Regions from separate parts of the Actinoplanes sp. NPDC049599 genome, predicted to be linked through region 1. Evidence: riboswitches for the same ligand, from Rfam matches in the RefSeq annotation. Region 1 holds a riboswitch; each other region holds the start of a gene.

Region 1 (4,835 bases):
ACCCTGGTCGGCGCCGCGGTGGCGTTCTTCGCCGCGCCGGGCGAACGGGAGCTGCACAGCCACATCGCCGGGGTGACCGCGGGCGCGGCCGGGCGCAGCGTCGGCTTCGCGCTCAAGCAGCACCAGCGGGCCTGGGCGCTGCAGCGCGGCATCACCACGGTCAGCTGGACCTTCGACCCGCTGGTCGCCCGCAACGCCTACTTCAACCTGACCAAGCTGGGCGCGCTGCCGACCGAGTACCTGCCGAACTTCTACGGCCCGATGCACGACCGGATCAACGGCGACGACGACAGCGACCGGCTGCTGGTGCGCTGGGACCTCGCCGCGCCCGCGGTGGTCGCGGCCGGCGCCGGCCGGGCGCGGCGCTGCGTCCGCCCGCCGACCGCGGCGTTGGCCCTGCGCCGGTCGCCGGCCGGCGGCCCGGTGCCCGGTCCGCACCGCGGGCAGACCGTGGCGGTGGCGGTCCCGGAGGACATCGAGGCGCTGCGCCGGGGCGCGCCCGGCGCCGCCAAGGACTGGCGGGTCGCCGTCCGCGACACGCTCAGCGTGCTGCTCGCCGACGGGCTGCGGTTCGCCGGCTTCGACCGGGACGGCTGGTACGTCCTCACCCGCGGCACGGAGGAGTACGGCCGATGAAACTCCAGGGTATCGAGCTGCGCCGGGTCGCCATGCCGCTGGTGGCGCCGTTCCGCACGTCGTTCGGCACCGAGACCAGCCGGGACGTGCTGCTGGTGCGCGCGGTCACCGAGGCCGCCGAGGGCTGGGGCGAGTGCGTGGCGATGGCCGACCCCCGGTACTCCAGCGAGTACACCGAGGCCGCCGCCGACGTGCTGCGCCGGCACCTGATCCCCCGGCTCGCCGCGGTGCCGCGGCTCGACGCGTACGCGGTCGGGCCGGCGCTGGCGGCGTTCAAGGGGCACCGGATGGCCAAGGCCGCGCTGGAGACCGCGGTGCTCGACGCGGAGCTGCGGGCCCAGGACCGCCCGCTCGCCCGGGAGCTGGGCGCCGTGCACGAGCGGGTGCCGTGCGGCGTCTCGGTGGGCATCATGTCCTCGCTCGGCGAGCTGCTGGACGCGGTGGGCGGCTACCTGGCGGCGGGCTACCTGCGGATCAAGCTGAAGATCGAGCCGGGCTGGGACGTCGCGCCGGTGCGCGCGGTCCGCGAGCGCTTCGGCGACGGGGTGCTGCTCCAGGTGGACGCGAACACGGCGTACACGCTCGCGGACGCCCGGCACCTGGCCCGGCTGGACCCGTTCGGGCTGCTGCTGATCGAGCAGCCGCTGGACGAGGAGGACCTGCTGGGGCACGCCGAGCTGGCCCGGCTGATCACCACCCCGGTGTGCCTGGACGAGTCGATCACCTCGGCCCGCAGCGCGGCCGCCGCGATCACGCTGGGCGCCGCGGCGATCGTCAACGTCAAGCCGGGCCGGGTCGGCGGCTACCTGGAGGCCCGCCGGATCCACGACGTGTGCGCCGCGCACGGCGTGCCGGTGTGGTGCGGCGGCATGCTGGAGACCGGCCTGGGCCGGGCCGCGAACGTGGCGCTGGCCGCGCTGCCCGGCTTCACGCTGCCCGGCGACACGTCGGCGTCGGAACGCTACTACCGCACCGACCTGACCGAGCCGTTCGTGCTCGAGGACGGTCATCTGGCGGTGCCGACCGGGCCGGGGCTCGGCGTCGAGCCGCTGCCGGAGGTGCTGCGCGCGGTCACCACCGCGACGGAGTGGATCCCGCTCTGAACCGCTGCGCCGCAGGTCGGGCGGGGGCGTTAGCACGATCGGCCGGGCGGTCGCGGGCGCGGGGACCAAAAGCCGCATAACTAAAAATAACGGGCGGCGGTCCGGTAGGTTTTATCCGGATTCACCGCCATCTTTCGACAAGATCGAATCGGTCGGAAGCTGAGAACAACCTCACGTTCACGCTTGTCGGCTTGGCCGCCCGGCGGGGTGCGTGGTTATCGTCGGCCGGTCCGCTGACGCGGGCCCCGCGGTCGGTAAACGCCGAGTCCTGCCGCCGACCGGGCTGGGACATCAACCTCAGGCATGGAGCGGGGGACCCACAGGTTCCTCGGCGCGCGAGAGCGCGCCTCGGGGTGAAGCCGCGGAGACCGAGCGGCCGGGCCACCTCAGCCCGAACCCGACAGCTGACCTCGCAGGCGTGGAGGCACACCCATATGGCACAGATCCACAAGCAGTCCCTGCGCGCCCTCGGCCTGGCCGTGGCGGGTGCGGCGGGCACCCTCGCCCTGCTCGCCCCGGGCACCGCCGCCCAGGCCCGGGCCGGCGTGAACTGGGACGCGATCGCGCAGTGCGAGTCCGGTGGCAACTGGAGCATCAACACCGGCAACGGCTACTACGGCGGCCTGCAGTTCAGCCGCGGCACCTGGAAGGCGTACGGCGGCGGCAAGTACGCGAGCACGGCCAACAGGGCCAGCCGCGCCGAGCAGATCCGGATCGCCGAGAAGGTGCTCAAGGGCCAGGGCATCGGCGCGTGGCCGACCTGCGGCAAGAAGGCCGGCTCGAGCAAGGCGTACAAGGCGAAGAACGCCGGCGGCGCCACCTCGCGGTCCACCGCGCACAAGAAGGCCACCAAGGCGACCTCCGCCAGGGCCACCGGCAAGAAGTACACGGTCAAGTCCGGCGACACCCTCGCCAGGATCGCGGCCGCCCACCACGTCAAGGGCGGCTGGCGCGCGCTGTTCCAGCTCAACCGCGCCGCGCTCGGCGGCAACCCGCACCTGATCCTCCCGGGTCAGCGGCTGTCGCTCTGAGGACCGGCCCGGCTGCCTTGCCCCCGTGGGGCAGCCGGGCCCCTTCAGGACGGCCGCCCGCCGGCCGCCCAGCTGTGCACCTCGACCGCGGCGTAGCGGTCCGCGGTCAGCAGCGCGCCCGCCTCGCCCGGCCCGGCCGCCCGCACCAGCGCCGCCGTGCCCAGCCAGGCGTCGCCGTCATCGCAGAGCAGCGGCCCGTACGCGATGAGCCCGTCCCGCCCGGCCGGCAGCGCGAGGTCGGCCGGCTCCCCTGCGCCCAGCCCCAGCACCAGGTAGCGGTTGCCGCCCGTGCGCCCGCCGGGGAAGTCCCACATCGTGCGCCCGAGCGTGTTGCGCCACCGGCGCAGCAGCACGTCGCGGTAGACGCCGGCCTGGAAGTTGGGCTCGTCGAAGGCGAACGCCCGGGCGGCGGCCGGATCGGGCAGGTCGACGATGTGCACACTGCCGGTGGGCGGCTCGTGGTCCCCGTCGCCGGCGAAGGTCGGGCCGCGGGCGATCAGCTCCGCCGCGTACCGGTCCATATAGGACCAGTGGTCCTCCAGCAGCACGTCGCGCAGGGCGGCGGCACCCGGCCGGTCGCGGTGGTAACAGAAGAACTCCATGCCGCCAGTCTTCGGGGCCGGGCCCGCTACCGGCCGCGCGGGGGAGCCGTGCTGGCGCGCACCACCAGCCGGGTCGGCACGAGCACCGTGCCGGGGCCTTCCGGCTCGTTGCGGATCTGCCGCAGCAGGCCCTGCACGCAGCGCCGGCCGACCTCGGCGAAGTCCTGGTGCACGGTGGTCAGCGGCGGGATGAAGGAGCCGGAGTCCGGGATGTCGTCGAAGCCGACGATGCTCACCTCCCGCGGCACCGGGCGGCCCCGCTCGTGGAACGCGCGCAGCAGGCCCAGCGCCATCTGGTCGTTGGCGGCGAACACGGCCGTGCACGCCGGCTCCGCGGCCAGGGCCAGACCGGCGCGGTAGCCGGACTCGGCCGACCAGTCGCCGCGCTGCACCGGCGGCACCGCCCGGCCCGCCTCCAGCAGGGTCCGCCGCCATGCCTGGGTGCGCCGCTCGCTCGCGAACGACTCGGCCGGCCCGGTGACGTGCCAGACCGTCTCGTGGCCCAGCTCGAGCAGGTGCCGGACGGCCTGGCGGGCGCCGTCGGCCTGGTCGGTGTCCACCACCGGGTAGCGGTCGCCGGCGTCGGAGTCCACGACCACCACCTGCACGCCGGGCGGCAGGTTCAGGTTCGCCGCGTCCAGCAGGTGCACCTCCATGATCACGATGATCCCGTCGACGGCCAGCTCGCCGAGGCGGCTGAACGCGCCGAGCACCCCGTCCTGGGTCGGCGCCGCCACCGGGATGAGCGTGATCGCGTACCCCTCGGTCGCGGCGTAGCCCGCGATCGCCTCGACCGTGCGGCTGTTGCCGGTGGTCGCCAGGGTGAACAGGATGACGCCGAGGGTGCGGAACTCGCCCCGCTTGAGCGCCCGCGCGGCGCTGTTGGGCCGGTAGCCGAGCTGCTGCATGGCGGCCAGCACCTGCTGCCGGGTCGACTCGACCACGCTGGGATGCCCGGTCGAGACCCGGGAAACCGTCTGCGACGACACCCCGGCGAGCCGGGCGACGTCCGCCATCGACACTCCCCGTCCCGGGCGGCGGGTACGGCCAGCGGTCATCGTTGGCAACTCCTTCTTGACGAGCCGGAAACGTGGTGAAACTATCACCCCGATGTTTACGTAAACATTTCCGTGCGTCGACATTCCCGGTAGTGCAGGTGGACGGGGCCCCGGCGGCCATGTTCACGCAAACATCTCCGGGCCTCGGGACGCCGGCGACCGGCGGGAAGGACGGGACCGCATGACCGACACCCTCGTGGTGACCAAGCGACGGCGGTCCTGGGCGGGCTGGAAGTTCGTCGGCCCGTTCCTGGCCGTGTTCGCCCTGGTCTTCCTGGCCCCGATCGGCTACTCGATCTACCTGAGCCTGTACCGCAACCGGCTCATCGGCGGGAACTCCTTCGTCGGGCTGGACAACTACACCCAGGCCCTGCGGGACGAGCAGTTCTGGGCCGGGTTCGGCCG
Region 2 (4,835 bases), on a different contig from region 1:
CCGTGGGCAACGTGGAGAAGAACACCGTGATGAGGACCGACCAGGTCGCCGAGGAACGCGACCTCGTCGGAGTCTACCTGCACGAAATCTCCCGGACGCCGCTGTTGGATGCTGCCAGGGAGGTCGACCTCTCCAAGGCAATCGAGGCGGGCCTCTATGCCGAGCACCTGCTCGACACCGGCGAAGTCCGTCGCGGCGTGAGCCGGGAGGAACTGGAGCGGCTGGTCACCGAGGGCAAGCGGGCGAAGGATCTCTTCATTCGCGCCAACCTGCGGCTGGTCGTGTCGATCGCCCGGCGGTACGTCCGCTCGGGCATGCCGATGCTCGACCTCATCCAGGAGGGCAACACCGGCCTGGTCCGCGCCGTCGAGAAGTTCGACTACGAGCGCGGCTACAAGTTCTCGACCTACGCCACGTGGTGGGTCCGCCAGGCGATCAGCCGGGCGATCGCCCAGCAGGAACGCACCGTGCGCCTGCCCGTGCACCTGGTCGAGGACGTCAACCGGATGCGCAACGTCACCCGCCAGCTCGTCCGCGAGCTCGGCGCCGACCCGGAGCCCGCGCAGGTCGCGGCGGCCCTGGGCGTGACGGTGGAGCGCGTCACCGAACTGACCCGCTGGGCCCAGGACACCGTGTCGCTGGACACCCCGGTGGGCGACGACGGCGACACCAACCTCGGCGACCTGGTCGCCGACAGCGACGCGCCGTCGCCCGAGGAGATCGTGCTGACCGCCCTGGAGCGGCAGCGCATCGAGGGCCTGCTGAACCACCTCGACGACCGCTCGGCGGGCATCATGCGCGCCCGGTACGGCCTCGAGGACGGTCGTGAGCACTCGCTGACCGAGGTGGCGTCGCGCTTTTCGCTCTCCCGGGAGCGCATCCGCCAGCTCGAGATCCAGGCGCTCGGCCGGCTGCGCGAGCTGGCCCGGGCCGAGGGCCTGCAGGCCGCGTAACCCCCTCCCCTCGTTGCGAACGACAAGAAGGCCGGTGCCCCGAGGGGACACCGGCCTTCTGCTGTGCTCGGTGACTCAGGACACCCGGCCGTAGCCGTTGGGGGTCATGATGTCGATCGTCCGCTTCTTCACGGGCTGGCCCGCGCGGGAGGCGTCGATGATCTGGCCGCCGCCGACGTACAGGGCGACGTGCCCGTTGCTGCGGTAGAAGACCAGGTCGCCCGGTTTGAGGTCGGACCGGGAGATCCGGGTCGTGGCGCTGTACTGCGCCGCGGCGTTGTGCGGCAGGGACTTGCCGGCCGCGTTCCAGGCCGCGGAGGTCAGCCCCGAGCAGTCGTAACTGTTGGGCCCGCCGGAACCGTACTTGTACGGGAGGCCGATCGCGTTGTAGGCGAAGGTGACCGCCTTGCCGGCCGAGCCCGCGATGGACGGGATGTTGCCGGTGTACTTGCTGCCGGCCTCGGTGGGCGAGCCGTAGGCTGCGGTGCGCATCGCGTACAGCTTCTTGAGGTCGCCCTCGATCTTCTTCTTGCGACCGTCGAGCTCCTTGACCTCGGCGGTCTGCTTCGCCTGGGTCGCCTTGAGGGCGGCCTGCCGTTCGGCGAAGTTCTCCGTGGTCGCGCGGTACTCCGCGATGTCGCGGCCGCGGCTGCGGGAGATCTGCTCGAGGATGCTCATCCGGTCCATGAGGTTGTCCGCGCCCTCGAGCACGACGTTCATGGTGCCGACGTGGCCGGTCATGTACGCCGACGCCGCGATGCTGTCCATCTGCGTGCCGGCGGCCTCGAGCGCGGCCTTGGCCGGCGCCAGGGACTCGGCCAGCTTCTTCTCTTCGGCCTTGGTCTGCTTCAGGCTGATGCGCATCTTGTTGTACGACTCGACGACGTCCTCGAGCTGATCGGACGCCTTGTCGATCTTCTTCGTCAGCTCACTCTTCGACGGTTCCGCGTGCGCGGAGGTCGCGGCGCTGCCGGTGATCGCGATCGCCAGGGCGGCGACCACCAGCGCACGGAGTCTCGTGCGGGCGTGTGGCAACGGTATGTGGCCTTTCTTCCGCTGTGGCCGCCTACCGGGTTAGCTGACGGGTTCGGGCGGGAAGAAGGCCCTACCGCTGGTGCGGATTCACCCCGGTGCTGCTTCGGTGTGGTTCCCCGGTTCGTCGTGGCGGAGGCGGTGACCCTGGGGGATCGGGGTCGCGTTTTCCACCGGCGAGGATTCGGCGGCGTGGGCCGGCGCCACCGAGGGTGTGGCTGCGGACCGGACCAACCGCATTAACTTATCGGCGCTCGGCATTAACACAAGAGCCCGAAGAGTGACTTGCGCCAATGATCACAAATAAGAGAATGATCCCGATAACGGCAGGCAACAATTCCGCTTCGTAGAGTGACTTTTCTACTCTGCCATGGCCGGCGGGGGAGTGGCGGCCGCCGGGACCCACTTGCGCGTGACGACGCGCTCGGCCCAGAACGACAGGAACGGCACGGTGCCGGCCAGCATCACGAGCAGCATCCGGCCCAGCGGCCAGTGCGCGCGGCGGCTCAGGTCGAAGGTCGCCACCAGATAGACCATGTAGAGGAAACCGTGGAACGGGCCAACGGTGGCCACCACGGTGTCGTTGTCACCCAGGTACTTCAGCGGCATGCCGATGACGACCAGCGTGATCAGGACCACGCCGACGATCCAGGCGATGATCCGGTAGCGGGTCAGGGCTCCCTGCACGTTCCACGTCCTTCTGGTTCGGTGCTGCTCAACTGGCGCTGGTGCGCGGGCCGGGATAGTCGCTCGGCCGGGCGCCGGGGTGGGCGGCGAGCCAGCCCAGGTACTCGTTGTAGGCGGCCAGCTCGGGATCGTCGTCGACGGGCGCCGCGTTCGCCACCGGCACGCGCACCGGGCGCCGGACGGTCACCGGCGCGTCCTGCTGCGGCACGGCCGGGCGTTCCCCGGTCTCCGCGGCCGGCTCCGGCGGCGCGGGGCGGCGGGACCGGCGTTCCTGCTGCACCTCGCGGAACCAGATGAACACCACGAACAGCGCGAAAACCGGCCACTCGAAGGTGTAGCCCCAGCTGAGCGCGTTGCCCTCGGTGGCCCGGCTGAACTGCCACCAGCCCAGCGCGAGGAAGGCGGCCACGAGCACCAGCGCGAGGACGTGGCGCGCGATCCACGCGGGGGTCCACAGCCCTTTCATGTGCCTCAGCGTACCGGCGGGTTTGGTGGGAGGGCGCTCGGGCAACCGGTGCAGGCAAGCATCGAGCGATCCGGCTCACCCGGGACTTCTGAGAGGACCACCGACTTCATGATCTCCTCGGTACGCGGCCGGCTGAACCGGCTGCGACGCGACTACGCGCCCCACGAGCACCGGCCGCTGGACGGCTATGTGGCCACCATGGGCGCGTTCGGTGTGCTCGCCGGCAGCCTGGCCGCCGCGGCGCGGCTCAGCGGGCGGCCGGTGCCGGAGCGACCCGCCACCGCCGACATCGTGCTGATCTCCATCGCCACGCACAAGCTGAGCCGGCTGATCGCCAAGGACGCGATCACCAGCCCGCTGCGTGCGCCGTTCACCCGGTTCGCGGAGCCGGGCGGCAGCGGCGAGATCAACGAGGAGGTACGCGACCAGGGCAGCTCGCTGCGCCACTCGATCGGCGAGCTGGTCAGCTGCCCGTTCTGCCTGGCGGTGTGGGTGGCGACCGGGCTGACCAGCGGGCTGGTCTTCGCGCCCCGGCTGACCCGGCTGGCGGCCACGGTGTTCACCGCCACGGCCGCGTCCGACTTCCTGCAGATGGCGTACTCGCTGGCCAAGGAGGCCGCGGAGGGTGAGCCGGAGCCGGCCGATCAGCCCGCGCCGGCCCTCGCCGCCTGACCAGGACCACGCACGGCGAAGCCCCCGGCCTGGCGGCCGGGGGCTTGGTGCGTTCGTCGGGGTGGGTCAGGGCGGGCCCTCGCGGTCCAGGCCCGACCGGCCCTGCGGGCTCTCTGCCTCGCCCGTCCCGCCCTCGGCGTCATCCCGGTCCACCACGGTGTCGGAGTGCTCACCGGCGAAGTCGCTGTCGCCGTCCGGCACAGCTTCCTCGTCGCCGAACGCGGGCAGCCGTTCGTTCTGCTGGGTCATCTCACTCCTCGTGCGGGCTTGGTCCGGCGTCGGGTGGTCGTTCCCCGGTGGTTCGACTACCCGGGGCCGGGCCGGGCAAACGGTGTGGCTTGAGTCACAACCGCTACCGGAATCCGGGCACCCCGCCGACGGTTGAGTCAGATGTCGGTGTGATCAGTGTCCCCGGGCCTCACCCTTTGCCTTCGCGGAATACCGTTCGGCTGGAGCCGCGTTGAGCCTTTCGCCGCGAGGCGACCTGCACACCGACAGCTGTGATCGCGCCGCCTCCGGTCTCCGGGGGCGGCGCTTTTGCGTCCCGGATATCGATCATCGTGCGGGTTCGCTTGCGCCCAGCGGGGTAACCAGCGGCCATGACTGACGACCGGACGGACCAGCGCGCTGCCGAACTGCTGCCCGAGGAGCGCAGCGCGGGCGGCAGCAGCGACCCGCAGGCGCAGGCAGCGGCCATTCTCGCCGAGTCGGACGAGCGCCAGGCCGACCTGGAAGCCGCGCCGAGCACGCTCCTGGAGCATCGGACCTCGGAACAGACGGTCACGCCGGAGGACGGCACCCGGTAGTGGACGGGACTTTCGTGTTCACCGATGCGCGTGGCAATATCGGCCGGATGTCAGCCCCGCAACGAAGCTTCGGGCGCACCATCTCGCGCCGGGTGCCGGCCTCCGGCGCAGCCGCCGCGAACGCCGACCAGACCCGGACCCCCGGCCGCCGGCGCCCGCCCGCGGCCGGGCCGGCCGCACTCCCTGCGGCGCAGCCGCCTCCCGGCTTACCGGCCGCGG
Region 3 (4,835 bases), on a different contig from region 1:
CGACGCCAAGTTCCGCCGGCGCAGCGAGCAGCGGGTCCGCGACCTGCGCAAGGAGGCCGGCACGGTCTTCCTGGTGAGCCACAGCGAGCAGTCGATCCGGGACACCTGCGAGCGGGCCATCTGGCTGGAGTCCGGCGTGATCCGCGCCGACGGCACCACCGAGGACGTGCTGAAGGAGTACGAGGCCTACGTCAAGCGGTAGGCCCCGCACTCCCGGTGTCAGCGCATCGACAGGTGCACGTGGTTGGTGTGATCGCTCGACGGATCGCCGCCGGCCCCGGAGTACGACTTCCAGCCACTGCTGGGCAGCCAGATCCGGCGGAACCAGATGACATAGAGCACGCCGAGCCGGCTCGCGTTGTTGATGAAGTAGGTCGACAGCCGGTTGCCGTAGGTCCGGCTGGCACCGGTCGCGTCGCCGCCGAAGCCGTTCTTGTCGGCCGCGAAGTCGCAAGCCTTGCCCTTCGGGTGCTCACCGCTGTTCTGCTGACGGAAGCACGAGACGAAACGGGTGAAACCGTCCTTCTTCGCTTCCTTCATCGCGTGCAGCGTGCGCGGCGAGATGCAGCCCGACGTGGTCGGGTCGTTGAGGCTGCACGACTCGCTCGGCAGCGAGCCGTCCGAGTTGCGGGGCGCGGCCGCGGCCTGGGAGCTGCTGCCACCGCCGCTTGATTCGCCGCCGGACGACGAGGAGTCGCTCGACTCGCCGCTCGACCCGCTCGCGGCGTTGGCGGCCTTGAGGGCACCCTCCGCCTGATTCTTGCGCTTGGCCATGACGGTGAGCTGACGCTGCTGGTCCCGGACGGCGGCGTCGATCGCGACCTTCGCCTGCTCCTGCTGGACCTTGGCGTCCTTGAGATCGCGCACCGCGCGGTCCTGCTTGACGGCGATCGTCTCCAGGGTCCGCGCCCGGTCCAGCATGCTGCCGGTGGAGTCGGCGGTGATCAGCGCCGTCATCGGCCCGAGCCGGCCGGTGCGGTAGGACTGCTGGACGATCTCGTCCAGGGCCGCCTGCTTGGGACCGAGCTCGGTGTCGATCTCCTTGAGCTTGGCGGTGAGCTGCTGCTGGCGCTTCTTGGAGCGCTCCAGCGCCTCCTTGGCCTCGACGAAGCCCTTGGACGCCGCCTCGAGCTGCTGGATGAGGGATTTCGAGCCGCCCTCGCCGTCGTCGCCCGAGTCGCCCGGCGCGGCGAGCGGACGGGGAGCGGCGGAGGCGGAGGTCGGGGCGGCGAGGGCCAGCCCCGTGGTGGCGACGAGCGCCGCGAGCACGGTCGCTAATCGCCGGCGGGCAGGATTGAGCCTCACGAACATTCCTTCCGTCGGCCGCCGACCGAGTTAGCTGACGGGTTCGGGACGGAAGTGATCCCTACCGATCCGCGCGGCGCACGGATCGGATTCACCCCATTACTTCGGGTGGGTCCCCGGCTCGCCTTGCGGCGATTAGGCGGCGGTCTGCGCTGAGACCGTGACGAACACTACCCATCAATGCTAGGAATCGACAGTCGTCACACAGTGAGCAATCGACCGACCACTGCGGGTGAGGAATGCCGGAGAGAATGCAACGACTCACATTGATACGTCGTTACGGCCTATGAGCTGCGTTATTCCATCGAGTGGTAACGGAAAGTCGTTACCCGGTAACGGTTTTACCCCCGCGGCAGCACTGTCAGCGGGGCTGTTGTCAGGTAAGCTGGCCGCCGGTTACTGCCAGAAGGCGCTGCCCCCAAGGTGCCGGCAGCCCACCATCTAATCGTCGCGAGATGAGCCGGGGAACCACAGAAGTACCGGGGTGAATCCACGAGTCAGTGGTAGGGATCGCTTCCGTCCCGAACCCGTCAGCTAACCCGGCCGGTGGTCACGTGGAAGGATTCTGAATGACGGCAAGACCCCGCCGGTGGCTGATCCTCGCCCTGGCTCCGCTCGCCGCGGTCACGATGATGCTCTCCCCCGCATCCCCGGCGAACGCCGACCCCGACGACACCAAGAAGTCGTCAACCGCCGACGACGGCGACGACAATCCGCTGCTGAACGATGTGCTCGACTCCACCGGTCGGCGCTATCTGACGGCGAAGGCGGCGGTCAAGAAGTCCACCAAGACCCAGCTGGGCCTCGCCCTGCAGGTCAAGAACGCCGAGGCGAAGCGGGACCTGCTGCTGCCCGAGGTGGGCGCGGTCGCCGCGCAGCAGTACCGCACCGGCGGCATCTCCACGATGGGCTTCCTGCTCAACACCGACACCCCGGACGGCTTCCTGCGCAAGGCGGTCTCGCTCGAGGAGATCAACGCCCTCAACAACGGCAAGCTGCGCGAGCTCTACGCGGCCATCGACGAGGTGACTGCCACCAAGACCCGCCTCGACCAGGAGGTCCGGGCGCAGAAGCAGAACCTCGCGCTGATGGAGAAGCAGAAGGAGTCGGCCGAGAACGCGCTGGCCAAGGTCGGCGGCACCACCGTGACGGGCGGCTTCGTGCTCGCCAAGTCACCGGTGGCCGCACCGGCGCCACGCAACTCCGACGGGGAGTTCAGCCCGGAGTCGTGCAACGTCGACGACCCGACCACCGGCGGCTGCATCACCGGGCGCACGTTCCACATGTACAAGGAAGTGAAGAAGGCGAAGTTCAACCGATTCGTCGGTTGTCACCGCAACGGCGGGCCGTTCGAGCATCCCAAGGGACGCGCGTGTGACTGGTCACTGCAGAAGAGCGGCTTCGCACCCTGGCACAACCGGGACACCCGGGAGTACGGCAACAACCTGATGGCCTTCCTGGTGCGTAACGCCGACCGGCTCGGCATCCTCTACGTCATCTGGAACAAGCAGATCTGGTTCCCCGCCACCGGCTGGAAGTCGTACAGCGGTCCCAGCGACCACACGGACCACGTACACGTCTCGATGCTTTAGCGCGGCAGCGCGGAAAAGCCCCCGTCCTCCTCGCGGAGGACGGGGGCTTCGTCGTTTCCGGGTCAGACCCCGGTGGCCCGGCGGACCGGGGCCCGGCCGGCCGGCTGTCCGGGCGGCGGGCCGGTCGGCGCGGCCGGCGGGATCGCCAGCACCACCGGCTTCACCTGGGTGATGGTGACCTCCTTGCCGTGGTGCAGCAGGTCCAGGCGGGCCGAGCCGCCACCGTTGCGCAGCGAGTAGGTGACCTCCTCGGCCGTCACCTCCACCCGCAGGCGCAGGCCCCGCCAGAGCAGCGAGAACTCGAGCCCGTTGATCCGGCTCGGCAGCCGGGGCGCGAAGGAGAGCTGGCCGTTGAAGTCCCGCATGCCGCCCAGGCCCGCCACCAGGGCGATCCAGGAGCCGGCCAGCGACGCCACGTGCACGCCGTCGCGGGCGTTCTGGTGCAGGTCGTGCAGGTCCATCAGGGCGGCCTCGCCCAGGTAGTCGTGGGCCAGTTCGAGGAAGCCCACCTCGGCGGCCATGACGGCCTGGATGCAGGCCGACAGCGACGAGTCCCGCACGGTACGCGCGTCGTAGTACGCGAAGTTGCGGGCCTTCTCCTCCGGGGTGAAGGCGTCGCCGCGCACGTACATCGCCATGACCAGGTCGGCCTGCTTGACCACCTGCTTGCGGTACAGGTCGAAGTACGGGTAGTTCAGCAGCAGCGGGTACGCCTCCGGCGGGGTGTTGTCGAAGTCCCACTCCGCCAGCCGGGTGAAGCCCTCCGACTGCTGGTGCACGGCCAGCTCCCGGTCGTACGGGATGTGCACCGACGCCGCCGCGTCCCGCCAGGAGGCCGACTCCTCGTCGTCCACGCCCAGCTTGCGGGCCAGCTCCGGGTGCCGCTTGGCCGCGTCCGCCGCGGCGAGCATGTTCTGCTGCGCCATCAGGTTGGTGTAGACGTTGTCGTCGACCACGGCCGTGTACTCGTCCGGGCCGGTGACGCCGTCGATGTGGAAGCGGCCGTGCCGGTCGTGGTGCCCGAGCGAGCGCCACAGCCGGGCGGTCTCGACGAGCAGCTCCAGCCCGTAGTCGCGCTCGAACTCGAAGTCGCCGGTGGCCGAGACGTAGCGCCGTACGGCGTCGGCGATGTCGGCTCCGATGTGGAACCCGGCGGTGCCGGCCGGCCAGTACGCCGAGCACTCCTGCCCGCGGATGGTGCGCCACGGGAAGGCCGCGCCCTGCAGGCCGAGGGTCTGCGCGCGCTCCCGGGCGAGATCCAGTGTGGAGTGCCGCCAGCGCAGCACGTCCGCGGCCGCCGCCGGCTGCGTGTAGGTCAGCGCGGGCAGGACGAAGGTCTCGGCGTCCCAGAAGGTGTGACCGTCGTAACCCGGGCCGGTGAGCCCCTTGGAGCCGATCGGGCGCTGCTCGGCGCGGGCACCGGCCTGCAGCGTGTGGAAGAGGCCGAAGCGGACGGCCTGCTGGACCTCCGGGTCCCCCTCGACCTTGACGTCGGAGTGGTCCCAGAAGGCGTCCAGGTATTCGCGCTGCGCCTCGACCAGACCCTCCCAGCCGTCCAGCCGGGCGCTCGCCAGGGCGGCGCCCACCTGGTCGCGCACGGCGGGCAGCGACCGGTTGCTGGACCAGCCGTACGCGGCGATCTTCACGACCCGGAGCTTCTGGCCCGGCTCGAGCTTGCAGGCGACGGTGGTGCGCAGCCAGTCCGGGTGGCCCTCGGTGGTCACCGCGTGCTTGCCCGGCGTCTCCACCAGGTGCTCCATCGCCGCGGCCATCCGCAGGTCGCTGGCCTTGGTGCGGTGCACCAGCAGGCCGCCGGTGCGCTGCTCCAGCATCTCCTCGGCCTGCAGCGGGTGATCCAGCACCGCCGCGACCCGCGGGTCCTTGCTGGTCGGCGGGAGCTGCTCGTTGGCGACCAGCTCGGACTGCAGGATCAGCCGG
Region 4 (4,835 bases), on a different contig from region 1:
GGAGGTGAACGAGGAGCCGCTGGTGGTCGGCTCGCGGCCAGGGCGGAGCGGGAGACTCCCACCGGCGGATCTGGCGCACGCTCACCTCCATCGAGCCCAGGCCGATGCGTGGGGCAGCTTGGGTGAGAGCGTTGGCGAACGCCTGCTGAGAGGCGTAGCCGGCGTGCTGCCGGGCAGCTTTGAGACGGGTGTTGCCGGAGGACTGAGTCATGTCCTGTGCCTCCTCTGTGGGGGATCAACTCTCCACCACGGTAGAACAGAACCGTCCTCATCGAGGACTCCGATCCCGCAGGATGGCATTCTTGCCGTAGAAAAGTCCTCTCTAAGTCCTCTCAGTGGCCTTCTTGTCCCATGTGGAGTGGGCCACTCTCGTGGCATGAGTGACAACGGGGCTACGCCGAGTACCTCACGAGCGGACGATGTCTCGTTCTTGTTCCGCGATGAGGATCCCGGAAGGTCCCCGTCCGCGAGCCGATGCCCTGGTTGCGAGGGCAGGGGGTGGAAGGTCGTGACCGCCTTCCGCGTGGTCCCTGTGGCCGAGCGGCCTGTTGCCGTGGCACAGGGCGGCTGCCTGGACTGCGCCGGGACGGGAAAGGTCGCAGATCGGCCGACCGGCCCTCACTCATGAGACGCAACGGATCCGCGCGCCGGGGTTCCCGTGACAGCGCCGATCCGTCCAGCCGGCACCGGGGCGGACGCTGCGTAGCCAGCCAATCCCCCGATCTGGACGGTAATCGCCGTCCGCCTCGGTGCCCTTCCATCAGGGAGCGGCCCCACATGAGTGGACTCGATTCTCACGACTACGGCAGCGCAGCGCGGTACCGCATGTCTCAGTCGGCGCAAGAGCTGATAAGGCGGCTCGCGAGTCGGCTGCTCACCGACCATCCGCGCGGAGCCGACGGCTTCTGCCTGACCTGCCGGCCCTGTCGTCCTTACCCCTGTGCTGCGCGACGCCTCGCGATCGTCGGCCTGGTCACGGCAGGCCGACGGCACCCGCTGGTCCGACCGACGCCAACTGCGGCGGGCAGCCGATCTTCCGGGCCGGACGGGCCGCGATGAGCGCTCGGAAGCGTCCGGAACTGCTGGTCCAGGTCGGCGACCTGGTCGAGATACCGGAGGCCGACTACTGCTACGGCGTCGGCGTGCTGAAAATGCGCGTCACTGCCATGACCGTCACGCCGCAGGAAGTCCCCCGCCTGGAGTGGGTTCGCTTGATCGGCGTGCCGATCTACGGCCACGACCAGGAAGGCCCCGAGCGCGAAGCACTCGTCCGCGTGTCAGCCCTTCGTCAGCATCCACCAAAGCGGTGAAGGGCAATGCCGACGGAACCGACCTTGACCCGCGAGACATGCTCGTCATCCGCTATCGCTCGCTGGTGGCCCAACGGCACAACGAGGTACGCCGCGACGGACGAATCCTGCGGTGCAAGTGCGGGGACGTCCTGCCATGTGTAGCCGTGTCGAGCCTGCTCAACGACATCGCGCTCGACGGCCAACGCGTCGTTGCGGCGGATCCGCGGAGCGCGGTCGGGGCAGAGTTCGATGTACCACCTGGCACGGCGGCCGGCTCGACAGAACCTTGGGACACCACCTAGTCTCTTGCTAAGACAAGCAGTCGTCTCTTCAACTTCGCAGGCAGGTGGGCCGGGTGCCGATCGAGGTCACTCCACCGAAATACATCACCATCATCAATGCGATCCAACAGCGGATCCAGGACGGCACCTACGCGATCGGCAGCACGCTGCCCAGCGAATCGCAGCTCGTCCAAGAGTTCGGCGTCTCCCGCCCCACCGTCGTTCGGGCGATGGAAATCCTTCGCCAGCAAGGCTGGGTTGACGCCCAACACGGCAAAGGACGGACCGTTCGCGAACGGCCCGTCACCGAGTCACGCGCCCTCCCCGCGCACACAACCGCCCTCCTGAACGCCACGGAGGTCGGTGACGTCACCATCCTGAACGCGGGCGAGGTCGCCGCCCCACCTCGCGCGGCGGCGGCACTGCGACTCCCCGAGGGCGCGACCGTCATCGCCCGCAGGCGCCTCATGCGTGTCGCCGGCGTCGGACCCGTCGAGCTGTCCACGGTCTACGTGCCGACCGCCCTGGCCGTCGACTCGGACGTTGCTGCGCCAGAGCCTTTGACCGGCGGTGTGCTGTCGCACCTGGCTGACCGGGCGGGCATCACCTTGGACCACGTTGTTGAACGGGTCTCTGCCCGCATAGCGACAGCCCAAGAGGCAAAGCTTCTGGAGCTACCCAAGCGAGACGCCCTGCTCACACTCCTGCTGACCGTGTGCGACTCAGCCGCGTTGCCGCTCCTAGCTGTGGACATCGTGATCCCGGCCAGTCGGCACGAGCTGGAGGACATCTTCCCTCTCCGCTGAGCCAAATGGTTATGTTCGCGTCAAACTACGTACCCTTCCGTCGGCCTCGTGCCGGGCCGGCGGGCTTGGGTGGGAGGCGTCAACTCTGTTGGCGGCCGTGCCGGGGCGACGGCGCGGCCTTCGGGCGACCGCACTTGACCTCTCTTCGCGATCTATTACCTCGCGACCCGCAGCCTGAAGTCTTGACGCCGGAGAGGACGCCCGACGCGATGGGCGCCAGCTCGTCTCTCCGTCGCGGCTGTGGGGTATCTCTGGCGTCGTCCTGCAAGCAGGTTCTCATTCCTCTTGGACCTGGTGCTTTCGGCGTGTAGAAAAGACGGTGCCGGCGAGCGCCCGCTCGCCGCTCGCTCCACCGCGGACTACGCCGAGCCCTGCCCCGGTCCGGGTGGCGCTTCATCCGCAATTGCGATTCAGAAACGGCACACGGGGGCAGGGACGGGGGACCCAGATTCGGTCTCACGGTGGAGCGCTGTTCGCGGCGTACCGCCGAGACCTCGGGGTGAAGCCACCAGCGGTGGCCGGGCATTTCCCGCCCGAACCCGACAGCTAACCTCGCAGGCGTGCCGAGAGGGATGAGGCCATGCACATGGCCGTCTGGGCGGCTGCTGCCGTCATCGCCACCCCGTTCTGTCGGCTCGCATTTCAGATAGCTGCTCTGGGCGTCGTGTATCACCTTGCACTTAAGGTGAGCGATCCTGACGCAGTCACGAAGGTGTCGAGCTTGGCGAGCACTTTGGGCGGGACTCCGCTGAGGTATCGACTCCGTAGCGCACCGCGCGTGCCACGCATGGGCGGCGGTGATCAAGGGACACAGCGGTAGGGCAGGGAGAGACCCGGTGGGCTGTTGCTACCGGGTCTTTCTGTCTTGGCCATTCTAGGTGGCGGTATCTCTGGCGTCGTCCGAGGAAACAGAAACACCCCAAGGGCCTCACGCCACCGAGAACGTGATAGCCGTCAGTGCGCATGGCATCTACATTGTGCTTATGTCCAAGGAGCAGGTCGTATTTGCGATCATCACAGGCGTCATTGCTCTCGCAGGGCTAGCGTGGACGATCGTTTGGGCGCTTCGTAGCTGGCGACACTCTGGTCCGATCATCGCCCTGAGGCTGGGTGTGGGTTACGTGTATGACCAACAAGACCAGCTCAACGTCACGTTTCCAAACGGTGCGACGCGCGTGATGCGGATCAACAAAGCCCACCCTGACCCGAAGCCAAGCCGGAGGCGCAGGGGCGCATCGAAGCTCAACCCGCGAGACAACACGAAACAGCCGGTCAACGCGGTCTTCGTGCAGAACCGCGGCCGTGCTGCCGTGACTATCCGCCGATGCGAGTATCTGTCACCTATGGGTGGGGCGGGGCTTCAATTCGAGCCGCAGCCTGCCGCAAGTCAGTGGGGAGACCTTCTGCCAAAGCGACTGGAGCCCGGCGACGAAGCGATCTTGGTGCACGAACGGACGCAGATGAAAGGCTTCTTGAACGGTGTGATGCGAGACCACGGTGTTAAGCAGACTCTCCTCCTTGCGGTCGTCACGATGGGTAATGGCTACGAAATATCGACCAACACGCCGCTTGTGGTCAGGGCCGACATGACCGATACCGCGTTTGCCGAGTTCGAGCCGAACTTCACCAAGGAGGCTGGAGAAGAGCCGATCGACGCCTTCCTGGATGTGTCCCCGAAGCGGCGGATGCCTTGGCGGCGGAAGCCGAAACAAACTCTGATTGCGCGCAATTACGCCGAGGACTAGTCGGCAGCGCGCTCCCACACATAGCCACGGCGATGGCTGGATCCCGTCCGCGCTGGTCGTCTCGCGGCCGAACAGCCGGTCACGACCCCCTGCAGCCGTTGAGTGACATGCATCACTGGGTGGCTTGGCGATGAGAGTTGCGGATCGATCGATCTCTGAGGCATCTTGATAAGACGAGTAGACGTCTTTGCTAGATGGTCAGGAGATTTGATGATTCCCAGCTCGATCAAGATCCCGGTGCCGTGGGAGTACGTCGCGCCGCATGGTGCGCTGTGCCTGGGCGTGGAGCCGGCTACGGACTTCGACAAGCGGGGCCAGGGCGATGACCAGATGCGGGACAAGGAGACCGGTGAGCGGGTGTGGCTGGTCAAGGTTCTCGACCTGGACCCGGAGGCGGGCAAGTTCGGTGCGTCGAAGGAACTCAAGGTCAAGGTCGTAGCCGCGCAGCAGCCGGTGCCGCCGACCTCGACGGTGCCGGGTTATCCGCCGTTGGTGGAGTTCACCGACGTGACGTTGACGCCGTACGTGGACTCGCAGAAGTGCAAGGGCAACGGCTCGAAGTGCCGGGCACGGCAGGCGTGGTCCATCCGCGCGTCCGGGCTGACCCAGCCGCAGCAGGCGGTCAAGCCGGAGGCGGCTTGAGCTGTCGACGCGCGTCAAGGGGGCGGGATTCCTCCGGCAAGAGACTCCCCCGCCCCCGGCGCTCAACCA

What was found. Region 1 has a riboswitch for cyclic di-AMP ahead of ACIBQZ_RS21980 (transglycosylase family protein). Riboswitches for the same ligand answer to the same signal wherever they lie in the genome.
Region 2: another riboswitch for cyclic di-AMP. It lies ahead of ACIBQZ_RS09355 (NlpC/P60 family protein); the one in region 1 lies ahead of ACIBQZ_RS21980 (transglycosylase family protein).
Region 3: another riboswitch for cyclic di-AMP. It lies ahead of ACIBQZ_RS00720 (coiled-coil domain-containing protein); the one in region 1 lies ahead of ACIBQZ_RS21980 (transglycosylase family protein).
Region 4: another riboswitch for cyclic di-AMP. It lies ahead of ACIBQZ_RS17480 (hypothetical protein); the one in region 1 lies ahead of ACIBQZ_RS21980 (transglycosylase family protein).

Annotation. Positions count from the first base shown of each region.
Region 1 is NZ_JBITLX010000012.1:86,668-91,502, forward strand. It holds gene ACIBQZ_RS21970 (GNAT family N-acetyltransferase) at 1-636, shown strand, start outside; gene menC (o-succinylbenzoate synthase) at 633-1,739, shown strand; cyclic di-AMP (ydaO/yuaA leader) riboswitch at 1,989-2,168, shown strand; gene ACIBQZ_RS21980 (transglycosylase family protein) at 2,174-2,770, shown strand; gene ACIBQZ_RS21985 (YciI family protein) at 2,815-3,372, opposite strand; gene ACIBQZ_RS21990 (LacI family DNA-binding transcriptional regulator) at 3,399-4,388, opposite strand; gene ACIBQZ_RS21995 (carbohydrate ABC transporter permease) at 4,612-4,835, shown strand, end outside.
Region 2 is NZ_JBITLX010000004.1:77,617-82,451, reverse strand. It holds gene ACIBQZ_RS09360 (RNA polymerase sigma factor RpoD/SigA) at 1-953, shown strand, start outside; gene ACIBQZ_RS09355 (NlpC/P60 family protein) at 1,029-1,955, opposite strand; cyclic di-AMP (ydaO/yuaA leader) riboswitch at 2,003-2,136, opposite strand; gene ACIBQZ_RS09350 (DUF3817 domain-containing protein) at 2,346-2,672, opposite strand; gene ACIBQZ_RS09345 (hypothetical protein) at 2,701-3,138, opposite strand; gene ACIBQZ_RS09340 (DUF1360 domain-containing protein) at 3,247-3,810, shown strand; gene ACIBQZ_RS09335 (hypothetical protein) at 3,877-4,059, opposite strand; gene ACIBQZ_RS09330 (hypothetical protein) at 4,410-4,616, shown strand; gene ACIBQZ_RS09325 (ANTAR domain-containing protein) at 4,664-4,835, shown strand, end outside.
Region 3 is NZ_JBITLX010000001.1:151,847-156,681, reverse strand. It holds gene ACIBQZ_RS00730 (ABC transporter ATP-binding protein) at 1-202, shown strand, start outside; gene ACIBQZ_RS00725 (coiled-coil domain-containing protein) at 220-1,311, opposite strand; cyclic di-AMP (ydaO/yuaA leader) riboswitch at 1,309-1,457, opposite strand; cyclic di-AMP (ydaO/yuaA leader) riboswitch at 1,734-1,871, shown strand; gene ACIBQZ_RS00720 (coiled-coil domain-containing protein) at 1,875-2,897, shown strand; gene ACIBQZ_RS00715 (glycoside hydrolase family 65 protein) at 2,960-4,835, opposite strand, start outside.
Region 4 is NZ_JBITLX010000008.1:183,529-188,363, reverse strand. It holds gene ACIBQZ_RS17495 (hypothetical protein) at 1-211, opposite strand, end outside; gene ACIBQZ_RS17490 (hypothetical protein) at 1,056-1,310, shown strand; gene ACIBQZ_RS17485 (GntR family transcriptional regulator) at 1,648-2,379, shown strand; cyclic di-AMP (ydaO/yuaA leader) riboswitch at 2,787-2,954, shown strand; gene ACIBQZ_RS17480 (hypothetical protein) at 3,363-4,124, shown strand; gene ACIBQZ_RS17475 (hypothetical protein) at 4,335-4,766, shown strand.